DNA from 4 places in the Streptomyces sp. NPDC055632 genome. Region 1 is predicted to be linked to each of the others. Evidence: riboswitches for the same ligand, from Rfam matches in the RefSeq annotation. Region 1 holds a riboswitch; each other region holds the start of a gene.
What was found. A riboswitch is a leader RNA that binds a small molecule or an ion and turns the genes downstream of it on or off. The one in region 1 is predicted to bind cobalamin.
Positions count from the first base shown of each region.

Region 1 (4,186 bases):
GAAGCTATCCCCCGACCTCCTCGCCCGAGGACGGCCCATAACGGGTCCCATACGGCGACCGGCCCGGTCCATACGCGTCACTGACGGACGGCGCCGCCCGGCATCAGGGATCCGTCATGACCCGCGGCCACGGCGTGAGGGAAGCGTCAACGAACGCGTTGAACCATCGGCGAAGCCCTTTCATAGGAGACGGAAGACGAGAAGGAAAGGACACAGGCCGTGCGGAGAGTCGTGGTCGGTGCAACAGGCACCCCGGGGGGCATGACCGTGCTGCACAGGGCGGCGGCGGAGGCCCGCGCGCGCGACGCGGAACTGTGGGCCGTCCTCGCCTGGCAGCCGCCCGGTGGCGAACTCGGAAGCCGAAACGGTTGCGGGCCCTCCGCCCTGGCGGAGCACCGGGCTGCGGCCGTCGAGCGGCTGAGGGACGTCCTCGACACGGCCTTCGGTACGGCGGGACCCGGTGTCGCCCTCGCGGGTCTCACGGTGCACGGCACCCCGGGTGCCGCCCTCGTGAACGCCGCGCGTGACCCGGAAGACCTCCTCGTGGTCGGTACGGGGCCGCGTACCGTGTTTCGCCGCCTCGTTCGCCCCTCGGTGGCACGGCACTGCCTCGCTCACGCCGCCTGCCCCGTGCTGGCGGTGCCCCCGTCCCCGCTCCAGACCGAACTCGAGGCGGTGCACCGCCGCAACTTCTGGAGAAGGCCGCTGGACCTACGAGAGCTCTCCGCGTAAGGCCCGTACCGGCTCGTACGGCGAGGTCCGAGGCGGGTGCTCCGGCGAGGCCGACGGCGCGACCTGCCCGTCAGCCGTCCGTGCGGGTGGGAGTCCGCTCGGAGCCGGTGTCGGGCAGCAGTCGTACGAGGTGGGCGACGGCTTCTTCGGCGCTGGTGACGGCGGTGTGCGCGGAGGCCGGTTCCGTCTGGCTGCCGACGAGCCAGCCGTGTTCCCCGTGCGGGGCGGCCCGGGGGAAGGCGTCGGAGTGCGGCGGGAGCGGGGTGTCGCTGAAGCTCAGGGCGGCGTGGGAGACGATCGGGAAGAGCGCCCTCAACCGTGGTACCGCGTGGGCGGCTTCGACCAGCCGTCCGTCGATCGCGTCCGCGGGCAGCGCGCGGACCTCCTCCCACCGGTGCGGGACGGCGCGTCCCTCTTCCAGTGCCACGGCGAGGGGGAGGACGGCGGGCGCGGGCCAGCGGCGGCCCATCTCGGCCAGTGGCAGCCGCCCGTGCCAGGCGTCGAGCATCTCGACGGCCGTCGGCAGGTCCTGGTTGAGCACGACCTCCGGCGCGAGGGCCCCGAGCGCTTCGACGTCCAGGGTGTGGAGCGAGGAGCCGCCGTGCCCGGCGCCGCCGACCGCGGCGGAGATCTCACGGCTGGTCAGGACGTCCGAGGAGAACTCGGCTGAGGTCACCACCGGCACCCCGGCCACCTCCTCCGGCGGCCAGTCGCACGCGCGGGTCCTGCCCACCGGATCGGACGCCAGGCCGAGTTCGGCCACGATGCCGGTCGCGGCGGGCAGCAGGGAGACGATGCGCGTGGTCCGAGCCCAGGGTCTGTCCGGCGCGAACGAGGCACGCCGGAGGCTGCCTCGTTCACCGGACCCGGGGGCCGGAGGCCAAAGGCCTGGTGTCCGTTACGGGCGGACGGGGGCGACGCGCGGCGCCGGGTTGGTCGTGGAGGTCTTGTTCAGGGAGAACGACCAGCCCTCGAAGCTGCCCTGCGCGGGCTTGCGGCCCGAGGCTCCGGACTGGCTGTGGGCCCAGTTGCCGCCGTCGGGGGCGTGCTAGTACGACCAGTGGGCGGAGGCCGGGGGAGTGTTCACGCAGGCCTCGGTGGCGGCGGTGGGCTTGCCTTCGATCCGGCAGACGAACGCCTCGCCCCAGCGCTGGGTGCCGGCGATCGTGAAGCCCGCGTTCCTCAGGGCGGCGAGGCCGGTTGCCTGGTCGCCGGGGGCGCAGCGGACGACCGTGCCGACGGCGAGGAACGAGCCGCAGGCGCCGAGCACGGCAGCGAGCCTGACCGGTGGTCTGACGCCGACCATGGCACAGATCCCTTCGACAAGGGGTCGGCAACAGACTCCCGGGGCTTCGTCACAGGAAGGAGCCGCACGCGCGGTCGTGGACGATCGCGGCGGGTTCCAGAGGCAGTTGCCGGGCTCCGCGCTGCAGACCATGACAGTGAGAAGCAGTACACCCGCGCAACGGGCGTTCCGACTCGCGGCACGTGGTGCTCCGCCGCTCACGGTTGCAGGTCAGCGCCGGATTCGCACCGGCTTCCCCCATCGGGTAGGCATTCAGTTGTCGTCCGCCGGCAAGCGGAACGGCCGCACCCTATGTACAGGGGTGCGAAACCCGCCACCCGCGACCTCGCGCACCACGTCCCCGTACACCGCCCGGGACCGTCGCGGGCGCCGGGAAGGCGCGTACCCGCTCGGTCGGCAGCCGCGCGGTGTGTTCCATGCCACAGGGGTCGCCGGGAACCCGCCGTGCGGTCGGCGCGACCGACTGTCCGACGGTCCGCATCGGCCCCACCGCACCGCGAGAGACGGAGACGAGACCTGTGGCGTCACACGGTACGGAAGCGGGAGCCCGGCCGGACGGGCGGGGGCATGCGCGACTCACAGCCTTGCTCACCTGCGCGATGGCCTTCTCCATGCTCCAGTTGTTCCTGCTGGGAGCGCTCGGCCCGCGTCTGGTGGACGGCCTGGGCGTCTCGCCGACGGTGCTCGGCCTGACCACGACCCTCGGCTTCGGTACCGCCGCCCTCCTCTCCCCGGTCGGGGGACGGATCGTCGACCGGATGGGCCCGCGACGCTCGCTGGTGCTGCTGCTCGTGGTCTCCGCCGTCGCCCTGGCGCTGATCGGTGCCGCACCCGGTGCCGGGCTGCTGCTGGGGGCGGTGGCCCTGGGGGGCATCCCGCAGGCGCTCGCCAATCCGGCCACCAACAAGGCCGTGCTGGCGGCGGTGGTCCCCGAACGGCGTGGCGCGGTGACCGGTATGAAGCAGTCGGGTGTGCAACTGGGCGCGTTCGCGGCGGGACTTCCGCTGGCCGGGCTCGCCGCGGGTCTCGGCTGGCGCGCCGCCGTGTGGACCGCCGCGGCTGCCGCGCTGTCGGCCGCTGCCTGGGCGTACCGGTCCCTGCCCGCCGATGACGCGCCACCCGCGTCACCCGCCGGCCGGCTGCGGGCCCCCGAAGGCATGACGGCCTGGCTGTGCGGCTACTCCCTCTTCCTCGGCGCGGGGATCGCGTCGGTCAACACCTATCTCGCGCTGTACGGGTCGGAATCTCTGGGCCTCGGACCTGCCGTCGCGGCGGCTCTCGTCGCGGTCCTCGGCGTCACGGGGATCATCGGCCGTGTCGGGTGGTCCCGGGCGGCCGGGCCCGGGCGGGCGGAGCGGCTGCCCGCCCTCCTGGCGTGCGGAGCCGTCGGCGCGGCACTCCTGATCGGCGCCGCGCGGTGGGCCGCCCCGCTGGTGTGGGCCGGGGCGGTCACGGTGGGCGTGTTCGCGGTCTCGGCGAACGCCGTGTCCATGGTGCTGGTGGTGCAGCGGGCGAAACAGGGCGGGGCAGGGCAGGATTCGGCCCTGGTCGCCGCCGGCTTCTTCGCCGGCTTCGCGATCGGTCCCGCCGTCTTCGCGCCGTTCGCGGAGACCGGCCGTTACGGCACGGGATGGCTGCTCGTGGCCGCGGAGTTCACGGCCGCCGCGGCCCTCGCGTACGTCTGGTGCCGCCGCGACCGGCGGGTGCCGGCCCCGTGAGCGGCGTGGCGGACGACTGGGGCGACCGGGCCCTGGCCGCCGTGATGGAACGCGTCACCACGACCGAGGCCCAGGTCGGGGAGCGGTTCCCGCTGTACGCGGAACCTCGGGACGGCATGTGGAAGACGACGGGGCGTGGCTCCTGGACCGGCGGATTCTGGGCCGGACTGCTGTGGCTGCGGGCCCGGTACAGCGGATCGGAGGCCGATCGGCGTACAGCTGCCGGACGCACGGCGGCCCTGGCGCCCTGGGCCGACGAGGACACGGTCACCCGGGGGCTGATCTTCTGGTATCCGACCGCCCTTGCCGACGGCGACCCGCAGGCGGCCGTCCTTCAGGAGCGGGCCGCGCGTGCCGTTCTCGCGGCCCGTGACCCCGAACTCGGTGTCGTTCCCTGGGGGGACGCCTTCGGCGGCCCCCGGCTGCAGGC
Region 1 is NZ_JBSHHY010000001.1:303,506-307,691, reverse strand. It holds gene ACWGSR_RS01370 (universal stress protein) at 220-732, shown strand; gene ACWGSR_RS01365 (DUF6193 family natural product biosynthesis protein) at 803-1,495, opposite strand; gene ACWGSR_RS01360 (hypothetical protein) at 1,781-2,038, opposite strand; cobalamin riboswitch at 2,129-2,337, opposite strand; gene ACWGSR_RS01355 (MFS transporter) at 2,623-3,756, shown strand; gene ACWGSR_RS01350 (sugar ABC transporter permease) at 3,753-4,186, shown strand, end outside.

Region 2 (4,186 bases), on a different contig from region 1:
AGCGCGGCGCGGGCGCTCGCGACGACGCCCGGCGAGTACGCGATGTCCTGGACGAGGTCCGTCATGCCGCAGGCGTGGATCATCCGGACCGCCACCTGGGCGACGTCGGCGGGCAGGCCCGTGAGGTCCGCCTCGGCGCGGATCGTGGCAAAGGAGCGGCGGTAGATCTCCGTGCCGTCCTTCTCGTAGTCGAACATCCTGTTCTCGCTCATCTCGTTGTGCGGGGCGCGGTACGGGCCGTGGTGACCGCGGGGGCCAGTTCGGTACGGGGGACGGGGGCGCCGTCGACCAGGTAGCCGCCGCCGGGGGCGGCGAGGACGTCGATCCAGTCGCCGTGCGGGTGTCCGCAGCGGCGCTCGCACCCGGAGTAGTGGACGGGCAGGCCGGGACGGCCGGGGACCGCGTCCGCCCGGACGTCCGCGAGGGACTTGGCGCAGCCGGGCCGCCCGGTGCAGGCGCTGACGCCGATCCAGGGGGAGTCGGGCCGGGTGATCAGTCCGGCCGCGTCGAGCGCGGGCGTCCGGTCGGGCCCGGCGCCGACGACGACGGCTCCGCGCCAGGGCGTGAGCCGCACCTCGTCGGCGGGCAGCAGGGCCCGCAGCTGGGCGGCGGTGAGGCGGCCGAGAGGGGCGAGCACGTGGAGGGAGGCGGGGCCGAGGGGGCCGGGGACGGGCGGCGGCCCCTGCGGCAGGACCGGCTCGGGCACCTCTTCCGCCGCTGTCCCGGCCGCCGCGAGTGCTTCCGGTACGCCGGCCCCGTGGCCCTCCGGCAGCTCCCGTACGCGCCAGGCGCCGGTGCCGGCCGCGCGGGCGGCGGAGAGGAAGGCGCGGGCGGCGGCGAGGGCGGCGCGGGGCGCGTCGTCGGCGGCGACGCGCACGGCCCGGCCGCCCAGGTGCAGGAGCGCGGTGCGGGGGTCCACTGCGACCAAGGTCACATCCCCGCCGAGGCCGGTGACGTCGCCGCGGCCGTCGTCCAGGACGAAGAGGAAACGGCCCGAGAGCGCGGCGGCCCAGGGCGCGGCGCAGAGCCGTTCGTCCAGCTCGCGGGCCCACAACTGCACGTCGGCGGCGCCGAGTCCGTCGAGGCCCGCGGCCGGGGAGGCCACGATGTTGCGGACGCGCTCGTGGGTGGGCGAGGGCAGCAGGCCCGCCTCCGCCAGGAGCGCCGCGAGCTCCGCCCCGCAGCCGTCCGCCAAGCCGCGCAGCTCGGCGTTCCCGCGCGAGGTGACGCTGATCCGCCCGTCCCCCAGGGCCTCGGCGGCGTCCGCCAGGACCTCCACCTGACGCGCCGTCAACCTTCCTGCGGGCAGCCGCAGTCGGGCCAGGTGTCCGTCGTCGGCGGAGTGCAGCCGCAGCGCCCCGGGGCAGGCGTCGCCGCGCTCCCGCACACGGGGTGCGCCGGGGGCGGGCGTCGGGGGCGGGACGGGCGGCATGGCGGCGAGCATACCCACGGGAAACCGGCGGTCGACGGGGTGTGACCAGCCTGACTCGGGGCGCCCGGGCGGGGGCGCGAGGACCGGCTTCCCACGAGTGGGGAGGTGGGGGCGGGGGGCCGGCTTTCCGGGAGTCGGCGGGGGCGCGAGGGCCGGCTTTCCGCGCGTCGGACAGGCGCGGGCCGGCCCGGCACGCTCCGGCCCGGTCCCGGCCCGGTGCCGGTGTGATCCGCCCGACCCTCCCGCTCCCTCCGGCGTCCGGAGCTCACGATCTAGGATGCAAGCGGCATGGGGTCCCAGGACCCCGGGGAGGAAGCCCGGTGAGATTCCGGCGCGGTCCCGCCACTGTGAGCCGGCCCGGTGTTCTCGGGCCGGTGAGTCAGGAACTCCTGCCGTCCACACGACCACCCGGGGCGCGGACAACCCCGAGGAAGGCCTGCGCTCGCCATGCTTCTGCTGCTGTCGCACTCCGACACCGACCTGCTCAGCGCCCGCGCGGCCGGCGGACCGGTGGAGTATCGGTTCGCCAACCCCGCCCGGCTCCCGCTCGCCGATCTCGACGGGCTCCTCGACGGCGCCGAACTCGTCGTCGTCCGGCTCCTCGGCGGGCTCCGTTCCTGGCAGGACGGGCTCGACGCGATCCGCGCCGCCGGGAAGCCGGTCGTCGTGCTCAGCGGTGAGCAGGCGCCCGACGCGCAGCTCATGGAGGCGTCCACCGTGCCCGTCGGCGTCGCCACCGAGGCGCACGCCTACCTGGCGCACGGCGGCCCCGCCAACCTGGAGCAGCTCGCCCGCTTCCTCTCCGACACCGTCCTGCTCACCGGCCACGGTTTCGAGGCCCCGGCCGCCGCCCCGACCTGGGGCCCGCTGGAGCGCACCCCGAAGGCCACCGAGGGCCCGACGATCGCCGTGCTCTACTACCGCGCCCACCACATGAGCGGCAACACCGCCTTCGTCGGCGCCCTGTGCGAGGCGATCGAGGACGCCGGCGCGCGGGCCCTCCCGCTGTACGTGGCCTCCCTGCGCGCCCCCGAGACGGAGCTGCTCGACACCCTCCGCACCGCCGACGCGATCGTCACCACCGTCCTCGCGGCGGGCGGCACCAAGCCCGCCGAGGCGCAGGCCGGCGGCGACGAGGAGGCCTGGGACGCGGGGGCGCTCGCCTCGCTCGACGTGCCGATCCTCCAGGCCCTCTGCCTGACCGGCTCGCGGTCCGCGTGGGAGGAGAACGACGAGGGCCTCTCCCCGCTGGACGCCGCCAGCCAGGTCGCCGTCCCCGAGTTCGACGGGCGCCTGATCACCGTCCCGTTCTCCTTCAAGGAGATCGATGAGGACGGCCTGCCCGCGTACGTGGCGGACACCGAGCGCGCGGCCCGCGTCGCCGGGATCGCCGTGCGGCACGCCCGCCTCCGGCACATCCCGAATGCCGAGAAGAGGCTCGCGCTCGTCCTCTCCGCGTACCCCACCAAGCACTCCCGCATCGGCAACGCCGTCGGTCTCGACACCCCGGCCTCCGCCGTCTCCCTCCTTCGCCGGCTGATCGAGGAGGGCTACGACTTCGGGCCCGCCGAGGACCTCCCCGGCCTGGTCTCGGGCGACGGCGACGAGCTGATCTACGCCCTCATCGAGGCCGGCGGCCACGACCAGGACTGGCTGACCGAGGAGCAGTTGGCCAAGAACCCGGTCCGGATCCCGGCCGCCGACTACAAGCGCTGGTACGCGACCCTCCCCGAGGAGCTGCGCACCCACGTCGAGGAGCACTGGGGCCCGGCGCCCGGCGAGATGTTCCTCGACCGGTCGCGGAACCCGGAGGGCGACATCGTGCTCGCCGCCCTGCGGCGCGGGAACCTCCTCGTCCTCATCCAGCCGCCGCGCGGCTTCGGCGAGAACCCGATCGCGATCTACCACGACCCCGACCTCCCGCCGTCCCACCACTACCTGGCCGCCTACCGCTGGATCGCGGCCCGCGCCGAGGACGGCGGCTTCGGCGCCGACGCCATGGTCCACCTGGGCAAGCACGGCAACCTGGAGTGGCTGCCCGGCAAGAACGCCGGCCTGTCCGCCGCCTGCGGCCCGGACGCGGCCCTCGGCGACCTGCCGCTGGTCTACCCGTTCCTGGTCAACGACCCGGGCGAGGGCACCCAGGCCAAGCGGCGCGTGCACGCCACCCTGGTCGACCACCTGGTGCCGCCGATGGCCCGCGCCGACTCGTACGGCGACATCGCGCGCCTGGAGCAGCTCCTCGACGAGTACGCGCAGATCTCCTCCATGGACCCGGCGAAGCTGCCCGCGATCCGCGCCCAGATCTGGACCCTGATCCAGGCCGCCAAGCTCGACCACGACCTCGGTCTGGAGGAGCGCCCGGAGGACGACGGCTTCGACGACTTCCTGCTCCACGTCGACGGCTGGCTGTGCGAGGTCAAGGACGCCCAGATCCGCGACGGCCTGCACGTCCTCGGCGGCGCCCCGGCCGGCGAGGCCCGGGTCAACCTGGTCCTCTCCATCCTGCGCGCCCGCCAGATCTGGGGCGGCACGCAGGCGCTGCCCGGTCTGCGCGAGGCCCTGGGCCTGGACGAGTCGGCCGCGACCCGCACCACCGCCGACGAGGCGGAGGCGAAGGCGCGCGAGCTCGTCGAGGCGATGGAGGCGGCGGACTGGGCGGTGGACGCGGTCGAGTCGGTCGCGGCCGACCACGGCCCCGACGTCCGGGCCGTGCTGCGGTTCGCCGCCGAACAGGTCGTGCCGCGTCTGGCC
Region 2 is NZ_JBSHHY010000002.1:373,461-377,646, forward strand. It holds gene ACWGSR_RS04280 (precorrin-8X methylmutase) at 1-212, opposite strand, end outside; gene ACWGSR_RS04285 (cobalamin biosynthesis protein CobG) at 209-1,444, opposite strand; cobalamin riboswitch at 1,703-1,840, shown strand; gene cobN (cobaltochelatase subunit CobN) at 1,880-4,186, shown strand, end outside.
Region 2: another riboswitch for cobalamin. It lies ahead of cobN (cobaltochelatase subunit CobN); the one in region 1 lies ahead of ACWGSR_RS01360 (hypothetical protein).

Region 3 (4,186 bases), on a different contig from region 1:
CGACGGGCCGGTGGGGGCCCCGCCCCCCCCCCGCCAGGGGGGGGGGGCGCCCGCGGCCGGGCCCCGGCCGTCGGGATCAGGCTCCCCAGCGCAGGGCGACGGTGTCGCCCACGTTGATCACCTTCTCGCGCAGGGCCCCGGCGAAGGAAGAGCCGTCGACGCTGACCTTCCAGGTGTTCGTACCGCTGTTGGCCTTGCCGTTGAGGGCGGTGATCGCGCCGGTGCCGGACGACGGGGTCACGCTCGTGACGCAGCCGGCCGGGGTGGCGCCGCCCGTCGCGGCGGCCAGGACGGCGCCGAGGGTCGTCGTCGTGCCCGTCGGCGTGAAGGCCACCGAGCACACCTTGAGGTTCCCGGCCCCGTCGTCGACGGTCAGCGCCAGCCTGGTGGCGGTGCCCGACGTGAAGCCGGACTGGGCGACCCACTGCGTGGCCCCGGAGGTGACCGGGACCGGAGGCGCGGCCGTGAAGCCGCCGCCGGCCACCGCGCGCAGGGAGTCGATCGAGGCGTAGGCGGAGGGCACGGTGTCGGCGGGCTTGTACTTGAAGCCGCCGGCCGGGTTGTACTGGTTCGCGATCAGGAAGTCGACCGGGGTCTTGCCGAGACCGGTGAGGAAGTCCCCGGTCTGCGGGTTGATGCCACAGGCGTTGAGGCCGGAGACCCCCCAGCCGTTGGAGCTGGTGTTCACCCCGTACAGGGAGTTGAAGGCGCCGGAATTGTTGACCAGCTTGCCCTTGAGGAAGGTCTTCGCCTGGACGACGTCCGCGTCGGTGTTCGGAACGCCGGAGACGCAGAGGGCGGCCATGGCGGCGCCCGTCATGTCGACGTCGCTCGCGGTGTTGAGGGCGGTCGGGTCGCCCTCGACCTTCTGGTACGTCCAGCCGCCGTCGTTGTGCTGGTTCGCGCGGATGCGGGCGACCAGCGCGTCCGTGAGCGACTGGGGGACGCGGACGGTACCGGCCTGGGTCTTGGCGCCGCGCAGCGCGAGGGCCGCGAAGACGGTGCCGTTGAAGTTCGAGGACGGACCGAAGTAGCCCGGCTCGGCCGTCTGCCAGTACGAGTAGACGTGCGCGATCAGGTTGCGCGAGGCGGAGACGCGGGCCGGGTCGATGCCCGCCGCGTACGCGTTGAGCGTGCCGCGCTCGTAGTCGGTCACCACCGGGGACGCGGACGGCCAGCCGGACGTGGACAGCAGGTTGCGGTACACGGTCCGGGCGTTCTTGGTGGTGTCGCCGCCCGGGGCGACGTCGACGACGGCGGTGCCGGCGGCGGCGAAGGCGCCGAACGCCCACTCGTTGGACAGACCGGACCCGGCGTAGGAACCGTCGGCCGCCTGGAGGGACTTGAGGTAGGCGACCCCGTTGGTCTTGGAGGTGGCTATCTGCGCGGGCGTCGAGGTCGCGAAGGCGGGCAGCGTGGCGAGGGCGAGGGCGCCGAGGGCCGCGGGGACCGCGAGCGCGATCCGGCGTGACGTGCGGGGACGGGACATGGCCTGCTCCTGGAGTCGGCGGACGCCGGCCGCACCGGTGCACGCCGGGCGTCGCCGTGCGGAGGCACGGCCGGGCGTGGCCGGGGGAGCCGCCGTCCGAAACGCGTGGTACGGCTTCCTGTACTGCATCGCCGTATGGGCATTCGGGCTCGGAGACGGCTCCGCCGTCCCACACCGCTGCGCGTCAGCTCCGGGTTCGCACCGGATTCCCCCATGTGGCAGCCCAGGACGCTACCCGAGCGATCAAGGGTCCGCCACCCACTCGGAGACGGCGCGGACCGCGTGCCTCCCCGCGCCCCGGAGTGAGACGCACGGCACCTTGACGCCCCGCTCGGATCCGTGTTGCACTCCGCCTGATAAGCATTCAGCCCCAGGGGAAGCCGGTCGAATTCCGGCGCTGACCCGCAACCGTAGACCCGGCTCGTCCCGGGTGAGCCGGAATGCCTGGGGCCCGGATCGAGTACGAAGGAACGCCGTCGCGGACTACGGCGTGGTCATCGCCGCCTCCCCACGGCATCACAGCCGTGCGGGTCGCATCGCCACGCACGCAGCCGCCCGGCAGAGACGAGGGGCCGCGGTGGGGACCGAACAGCAGGCGAAGCGGGGGGCGAGAGCGAGACGGCGACTGCTGTCCCTCCTGACCGCCTCCTTCGTGACACTCGGCGCCGGAGTGGTCTTCCTCACGACCGCCCCGCCGGCCGAGGCCGACCCCATCGACCGGTGCACCCGCACGACCGGCGCCATCGTCGCCGTCGACTTCGGCCGCTGGGGCGGCCCGGTGGTGCGCGGCTGCGACACCACGCCCACGACCGGCTACGAACTGCTCCACTCGGCCGGTTTCACCACGACGGGAACGGGCCACGACGGCCCCGCCTTCCTCTGCCGCATCGGCAACAAGGCCTTCGCCAAGGGCAGGGAGTACCCCACTCCGGCCGAGGAGGACTGCGTCCTCACCCCGCAGGCCACCGCCTACTGGTCGTACTGGATCGCCTCGCCCGGCCAGCGGAAGTGGACCTACAGCCCGCTGGGCGCCATGTCCCGCACCCTCAAGCCGGGCGACGTGGACGCCTGGGTCTTCGGCGCCACCGACATCGGAGGCACCAGGGGCAGGCCCTCGTTCACGCCCGACGAGGTCCGCGCGGAGGGCGGCGACCCGCCGGCCCCGGGCGACCCGGCCCCGCCGAACGTGCCCCCGGGCACCGTCGACGTGCCCGCCGCGACCCGCTGGCTCGCCGACCGGCTGACGAACGGACAGCGCGTCGTCGACGAGGGCGCCACCGACCCCAACTACCTCGCCACCACCGAGGTCGCCTACGCGCTGGCCGCGGCCGACGGCGAGGGCCCCGCCGCCCGGCGGATCGCCGACTTCCTCGGCAGGCCCGAGCACACCGGGGCCTACGCCTACCCGGCCGGGAAGGACCAGGCCCCGGACGCCACCGCCGCCGCCCGCCTCGCGCTCGTCGCCGAGGCCACCGGCAAGGACCCCCGCGCCTTCGGCGGCCACGACCTGCTCGGCGACCTCGTGGCGAACGTCTGCCACAGCGGTGCCGACGCGCCGCAGCCCGTCCCCGGCTGCGCGACCAGGGGCGACTTCCGCACCACCGGACAGACCGAGGGCCAGGCACTGGCCGTCATCGCCCTGCTGAGCGGCGGAGTGACCCCGCCCGCCGACTCCGTCACCCGCCTCGCCCGACTCCAGTGCGACGACGGCGGGTTCCCCAGCTTCCTGATCCTCGACGGCCAGGTGTGCGAGAGCGAGCCCGGCACCACCGCCCTCGTCGCGCTCGCCCTCCAGCGGGCCGGCGGCCACCTCCCCGTGGTGACCAGGGCCCGGTCCTCGCTCAAGAAGGCCCAGTTCCCGACGGGTGCCTGGCCCGCCGCCTCCTACAGCACGCCGGGCAGCGCCCACGCCACCGGCTGGGTCGCCCAGACCCTGCGGGCCCTCGGCGACCGGGGCCACGCGGACGCGGGCCTCTCCTGGCTCTCCCGGCAGCAGCTCCCCGGCGGCGGCTTCGCCTTCGAGGAGGGCACCGAGGACCCGCTGCTCTACGCCACCACCGCGGCCGTCGTCGCGGGCGCGAAGAGCGACCTGGTGGCGCTGACCACCGAGGAGCCCGAGCCGCCCACGCCCACCACCCCTCCCACGACACCCCCCACCACCCCGCCGACCACCACCCCTCCGACCGGCCCCCCGGCCGGTGAGGGACCGGACCTGAGGAAGGGGTCGGCCTACCTCGCGGGCCGACTGGTCCAGGGCCGCTACTACGAGTCCACCCGGGGCTTCGCGGAGTACGGCCTGACCATCGACGGCGCCTACGCGCTCGCCGCCACCGGCCACGACAACACCACCCTGCGCAACATCGTCGACTTCCTCGACAAGGGCGGCAAGGACGGCACGGGCCGCGGCGTCCACGACTGGACCAAGGCCGGGACGAAGTACGCGGGCGGCGGGTTCATCGGCAAGGCGGCGGTGCTCGCCGAGTCCGTGGGCCGCGACCCCCGGAACTTCGGCGGACGGGACCTGATCGCCGCGCTCGCCGAGGGCGTCTGCCCGGCCGCGACCCCGAACGAGCCCAGGAAGTGCGCGGCCAAGGGCAACTACACCTACGCGACCTCCGTCTTCTCCCAGTCCCTGGGCGTCATCGCCCAGGTCCGGGCGGGCGAGACGGCCGCCGCGGCCGAGCCGATCTCCTACCT
Region 3 is NZ_JBSHHY010000052.1:57-4,242, forward strand. It holds gene ACWGSR_RS34840 (hypothetical protein) at 77-1,489, opposite strand; cobalamin riboswitch at 1,612-1,739, opposite strand; gene ACWGSR_RS34845 (prenyltransferase/squalene oxidase repeat-containing protein) at 2,067-4,186, shown strand, end outside.
Region 3: another riboswitch for cobalamin. It lies ahead of ACWGSR_RS34840 (hypothetical protein); the one in region 1 lies ahead of ACWGSR_RS01360 (hypothetical protein).

Region 4 (4,186 bases), on a different contig from region 1:
GGGCCCGGTCGAGGACGGGGCCGAGGACGGCGTGCAGTCCGTGGCCCTCCATGCCGTACGTGCCGGGGCGCAGCGAGGCGAGGCTGCGGGTGAGGGTGATCCGGTCGGGGCCCGTGGCGTGCACGGTCAGTCTCGGATCGCCGGGCAGGGGGCGTACGGACGACGCCTTGAGGGCGAGGTCGCTGGCGTACCGGCCGGCCGCGACCGCGGCCGCGCCGGCACCGAGCAGGGTGGTGACGGCCGCTGCCGTCGCTGTAGCCGGGCGCACACCCCCAGTGTCCGCAGGACGGGACCGGGGTGCCACCGGAAGGTCCGGAGGGGTGCGTTCCGGGGCCCGGGGGCGTCCCCCGGGAGAGTGACGTGGCTCTCCTCGGCGGGGTCCCCCGGTCGGGTGGTCCGGTCCGGGGAGCGGAACGGGGCGGCGGGGGAGGAACCGGGACGGGTCGCCGAGGCCTTGCGGGGCCCGGATTACCCGGGGTCGCAGGGTGACCGCATCGTGGACGGCGTCGCTCGCGGACCCCTCCGGAGGGTCAAGCGGAATCTCTTGACACCGGTTAGGGACACCACGCCGCCCGCCCCAGTTCATCTTCCGTTCACCCAGGTTGCTTACGTTCGACCAGCCACTGACGTCGAACGATTGCCTGGGTAAATGGAACACATCACGCTGCTGCTCGCCATTGTGGTCGTGACAGCTCTCGTGTTCGATTTCACGAACGGTTTCCACGACACCGCCAACGCGATGGCCACGACCATCTCGACCGGTGCGCTCAAGCCCAAGACGGCGGTGGCCATGTCCGCCGTGCTCAACCTCGTCGGCGCGTTCCTGTCCGTGGAGGTCGCCAAGACGATCTCCGGCGGGATCATCAACGAAGAGGGCATCCGCACAGAGGTGATCTTCGCCGCGTTGGTCGGCGCCATCCTGTGGAACCTGCTGACCTGGCTGCTCGGACTCCCGTCCAGCTCCTCCCACGCGCTCTTCGGCGGCCTCATCGGCGCCGCGGTCATGTCGGCCGGCTGGTCGGCCGTGAACGGCTCCACCATCGTCACCAAGGTCCTCATCCCGGCCGTCGCCGCGCCGCTCGTCGCCGGCCTCGCCGCGATGGCCGCCACCAAGCTGACGTACAAGATCAAGGCGAACCCCGAGGCGAAGGCCACGGCCAAGGGCTACCGGGCCGGCCAGATCGCCTCCGCCGGTCTCGTCTCCCTCGCCCACGGCACCAACGACGCCCAGAAGACGATGGGCATCATCACCCTCGCCCTGGTCACCCAGGGCGTCGTCGCCCCCGGCTCGAACCCGCCCCTCTGGGTCGTCGTCTCCGCCGGCGTCGCGATCGCGCTCGGCACCTACCTCGGCGGCTGGCGCATCATCCGCACCATGGGCCGGGGCCTCACCGACCTCCAGCCGCAGCAGGGCTTCGCCGCCCAGACCAGCGCCGCGACGGTCATCCTGGCCTCCTCGCACCTCGGCTTCTCCCTCTCCACCACCCAGTCCTGCTCGGGTGCCGTGATGGGCGCCGGCCTCGGCCGCAAGGGCGGAGTCGTCCGCTGGTCGACCGCGACCCGGATGTTCGTCGCCTGGGGCCTGACCCTGCCCGCCGCGGGCCTGGTCGGCGCCGGCGCCGAGTTCCTCACCAAGCAGGGCCCCTGGGGCATCGCCGCCGTCGCGGTCCTGCTCGTGACCGGCTCGGCGGTCATCTGGGCGCTCTCCCGCCGCAAGCCGGTCGACCACCACAACGTCACGGCCGACGACCTCGACGCCTCCGACGCCGAGCCCGCGGGCGTGGTGACCACCGCCATCGCGGCCGTCACCCCGCCGCCGGCCGGCTCCGTGGCCGCCGTCACCGACGAGGACCTCAAGGCGACCATCCCCGCCCCGGCCCCCACCGACCCGACCGCTCCCCCGGCCCCGGCCGCGAAGGTCTAAGGAAAGAACCACATGAAGATCGACTGGGCAGCCCTCGGCTCCGTCTTCGGCGTCAGCCTCGTGGCAACCGTCGCCCTGGTGGGCCTCTTCACCCTCGGCATCGTCGGCCTCACCAAGCAGGAGGAGGCCGTGGCCCGGGGAGGCTCCGCCGCCCTGGCCCGCACCGGCGCCTACGCCTGCTTCGGGCTGTGCCTGGCGGCCGTGGCGTACGGCATCTACCTGATCGTCGTCTGACGGTCCCCGCTCCACCGGCCGGGCGGTCCGCACCTTCGGGTGCGGGCCGCCCGGCCCTTTCCTGTGGTGCTCCGCACAGTGCGCCGCCGCAGGTCAAGGCTGGGTTGACGCCCGTTCTCGGGGCGTGGTGGACTGCCGAGGCCATTACGGCGGCAGCAGAGGAAGTCCGGTGCGAATCCGGCGCGGTCCCGCCACTGTGACCGGATCCGAGGGTCCGGGAGTCAGGAACTCTCGCCGCCGGTCACGTCGATCCAGGGCGCGGACCCTGAGTGAGGACATAGCGCCATGCCCGGCCGCAGCAGAGCCACCGGTGTCTTCGCGTACGGAGCGGCCGCGGGCCTCGCCGTCGACCTGCTCCTCGGCGACCCCCGCCGGGGCCACCCCGTCGCCGCGTTCGGCCGGGCCGCCGCCGCCGTCGAGCGGCGCCTCCACCACGACCACCGCGGCTGGGGCGCCCTGCACACCGCCGTCTGCGCCGGTTCCACCGCCGCCCTCGGCGCCCTCGCCGCCCGGACCGTGCGGAACCGGCCGGCCGCCGCCGTCGCGCTGACCGCCGCCTCCGTGTGGGCCGTCGTCGGCGGGACGACCCTGGGCCGTGAGGCCCGCGCGATCGGCGGGGCGCTGGCCGCCGGGGACCTGGAGGTGGCCCGCGAGCGGCTGCCCCACCTGTGCGGGCGCGACCCGCAGTCCCTGGACGGTCCCGCGATGGCCCGCGCGGTCGTCGAGTCGGTCGCCGAGAACACCTCGGACGCCGTGGTCGGCGCCCTGTTCTGGGGCGCGGTCGCGGGCGTGCCGGGGCTCGTCGGCTTCCGGGCCGTCAACACCCTGGACGCGATGGTCGGCCACAGGTCGCCCCGGTACCGCCGCTTCGGCTGGGCCTCGGCCCGCCTCGACGACCTGGCCGGCTGGCCGGGCGCGCGCCTGACAGCCGCGCTCGCGACCGTCGCCGGCGGGAACCCGCGCGGGGCCGTACGGGCCTGGCGGGCGGACGCGTCGAAGCACCCGAGCCCCAACGCGGGCCCGGTCGAGGCCTCCTTCGCGGGCGCGTTGGGCGTACGGCTCGGGGGCACCCTCTCGTACGGCGGGCGCGTCGAGCACCGGCCGGTCCTGAACGGGGAGGGGCGGGCCGTCGAGGTGGCGGACATCGAGCGGGCGGTGGCGCTCTCGCGCCGGGTGACCGCGCTGACCCTGGCCGCCTGCGTGGGCGGCCGTCTGATCGCCGGCGCGGTGAAGCGCGGGAAGCGGAGGAGCGCATGAAGGGCGGGAGGGGCGGGGGGCTGCTGGTCGCCGGGACCACGTCCGACGCGGGCAAGAGCGTCGTGACGGCCGGGATCTGCCGGTGGCTGGTCCGCGAGGGCCTGAAGGTGGCGCCGTTCAAGGGGCAGAACATGTCCCTCAACTCCTTCGTCACGCGCGAGGGCGCCGAGATAGGCCGGGCCCAGGCCATGCAGGCGCAGGCCGCCCGGGTCGAGCCGACCGCGCTGATGAACCCGGTGCTGCTCAAGCCGGGCGGCGACCGCTCCAGCCAGGTCGTCCTGATGGGGAAGCCGGTGGGCGAGATGAGCGCCAAGGGCTACCACGGTGGGCGGCAGAAGGAGCTGTTCGAGCCCGTCATGGCGTGCCTGGAGGAGCTGCGGAGCACGTACGACGCGGTGATCTGCGAGGGCGCGGGCAGCCCGGCCGAGATCAACCTGCGGCGCACCGACATCGTGAACATGGGCGTGGCGCGGGCCGCCGGGCTGCCCGTGGTGGTGGTCGGGGACATCGACCGGGGCGGGGTCTTCGCCCAGTTCTTCGGCACGACGGCGCTGCTGTCCCCCGAGGACCAGTCGCTCGTCGCCGGATACCTGGTGAACAAGTTCCGGGGCGACGTGAGCCTGCTCGAACCCGGGCTCGACATGCTGTACGGCCTGACCGGGCGCCGGACCTTCGGCGTCCTGCCGTACGCGCACGGCCTAGGCATCGACGAGGAGGACGGCCTGCGGGTCTCCCTGCGCGGCACCGTCAGGGAGTCGGTGGTGGCGCCGC
Region 4 is NZ_JBSHHY010000006.1:251,794-255,979, reverse strand. It holds gene ACWGSR_RS11850 (alpha/beta hydrolase) at 1-268, opposite strand, end outside; gene ACWGSR_RS11845 (inorganic phosphate transporter) at 650-1,924, shown strand; gene ACWGSR_RS11840 (hypothetical protein) at 1,937-2,158, shown strand; cobalamin riboswitch at 2,270-2,411, shown strand; gene ACWGSR_RS11835 (cobalamin biosynthesis protein) at 2,444-3,415, shown strand; gene ACWGSR_RS11830 (cobyric acid synthase) at 3,412-4,186, shown strand, end outside.
Region 4: another riboswitch for cobalamin. It lies ahead of ACWGSR_RS11835 (cobalamin biosynthesis protein); the one in region 1 lies ahead of ACWGSR_RS01360 (hypothetical protein).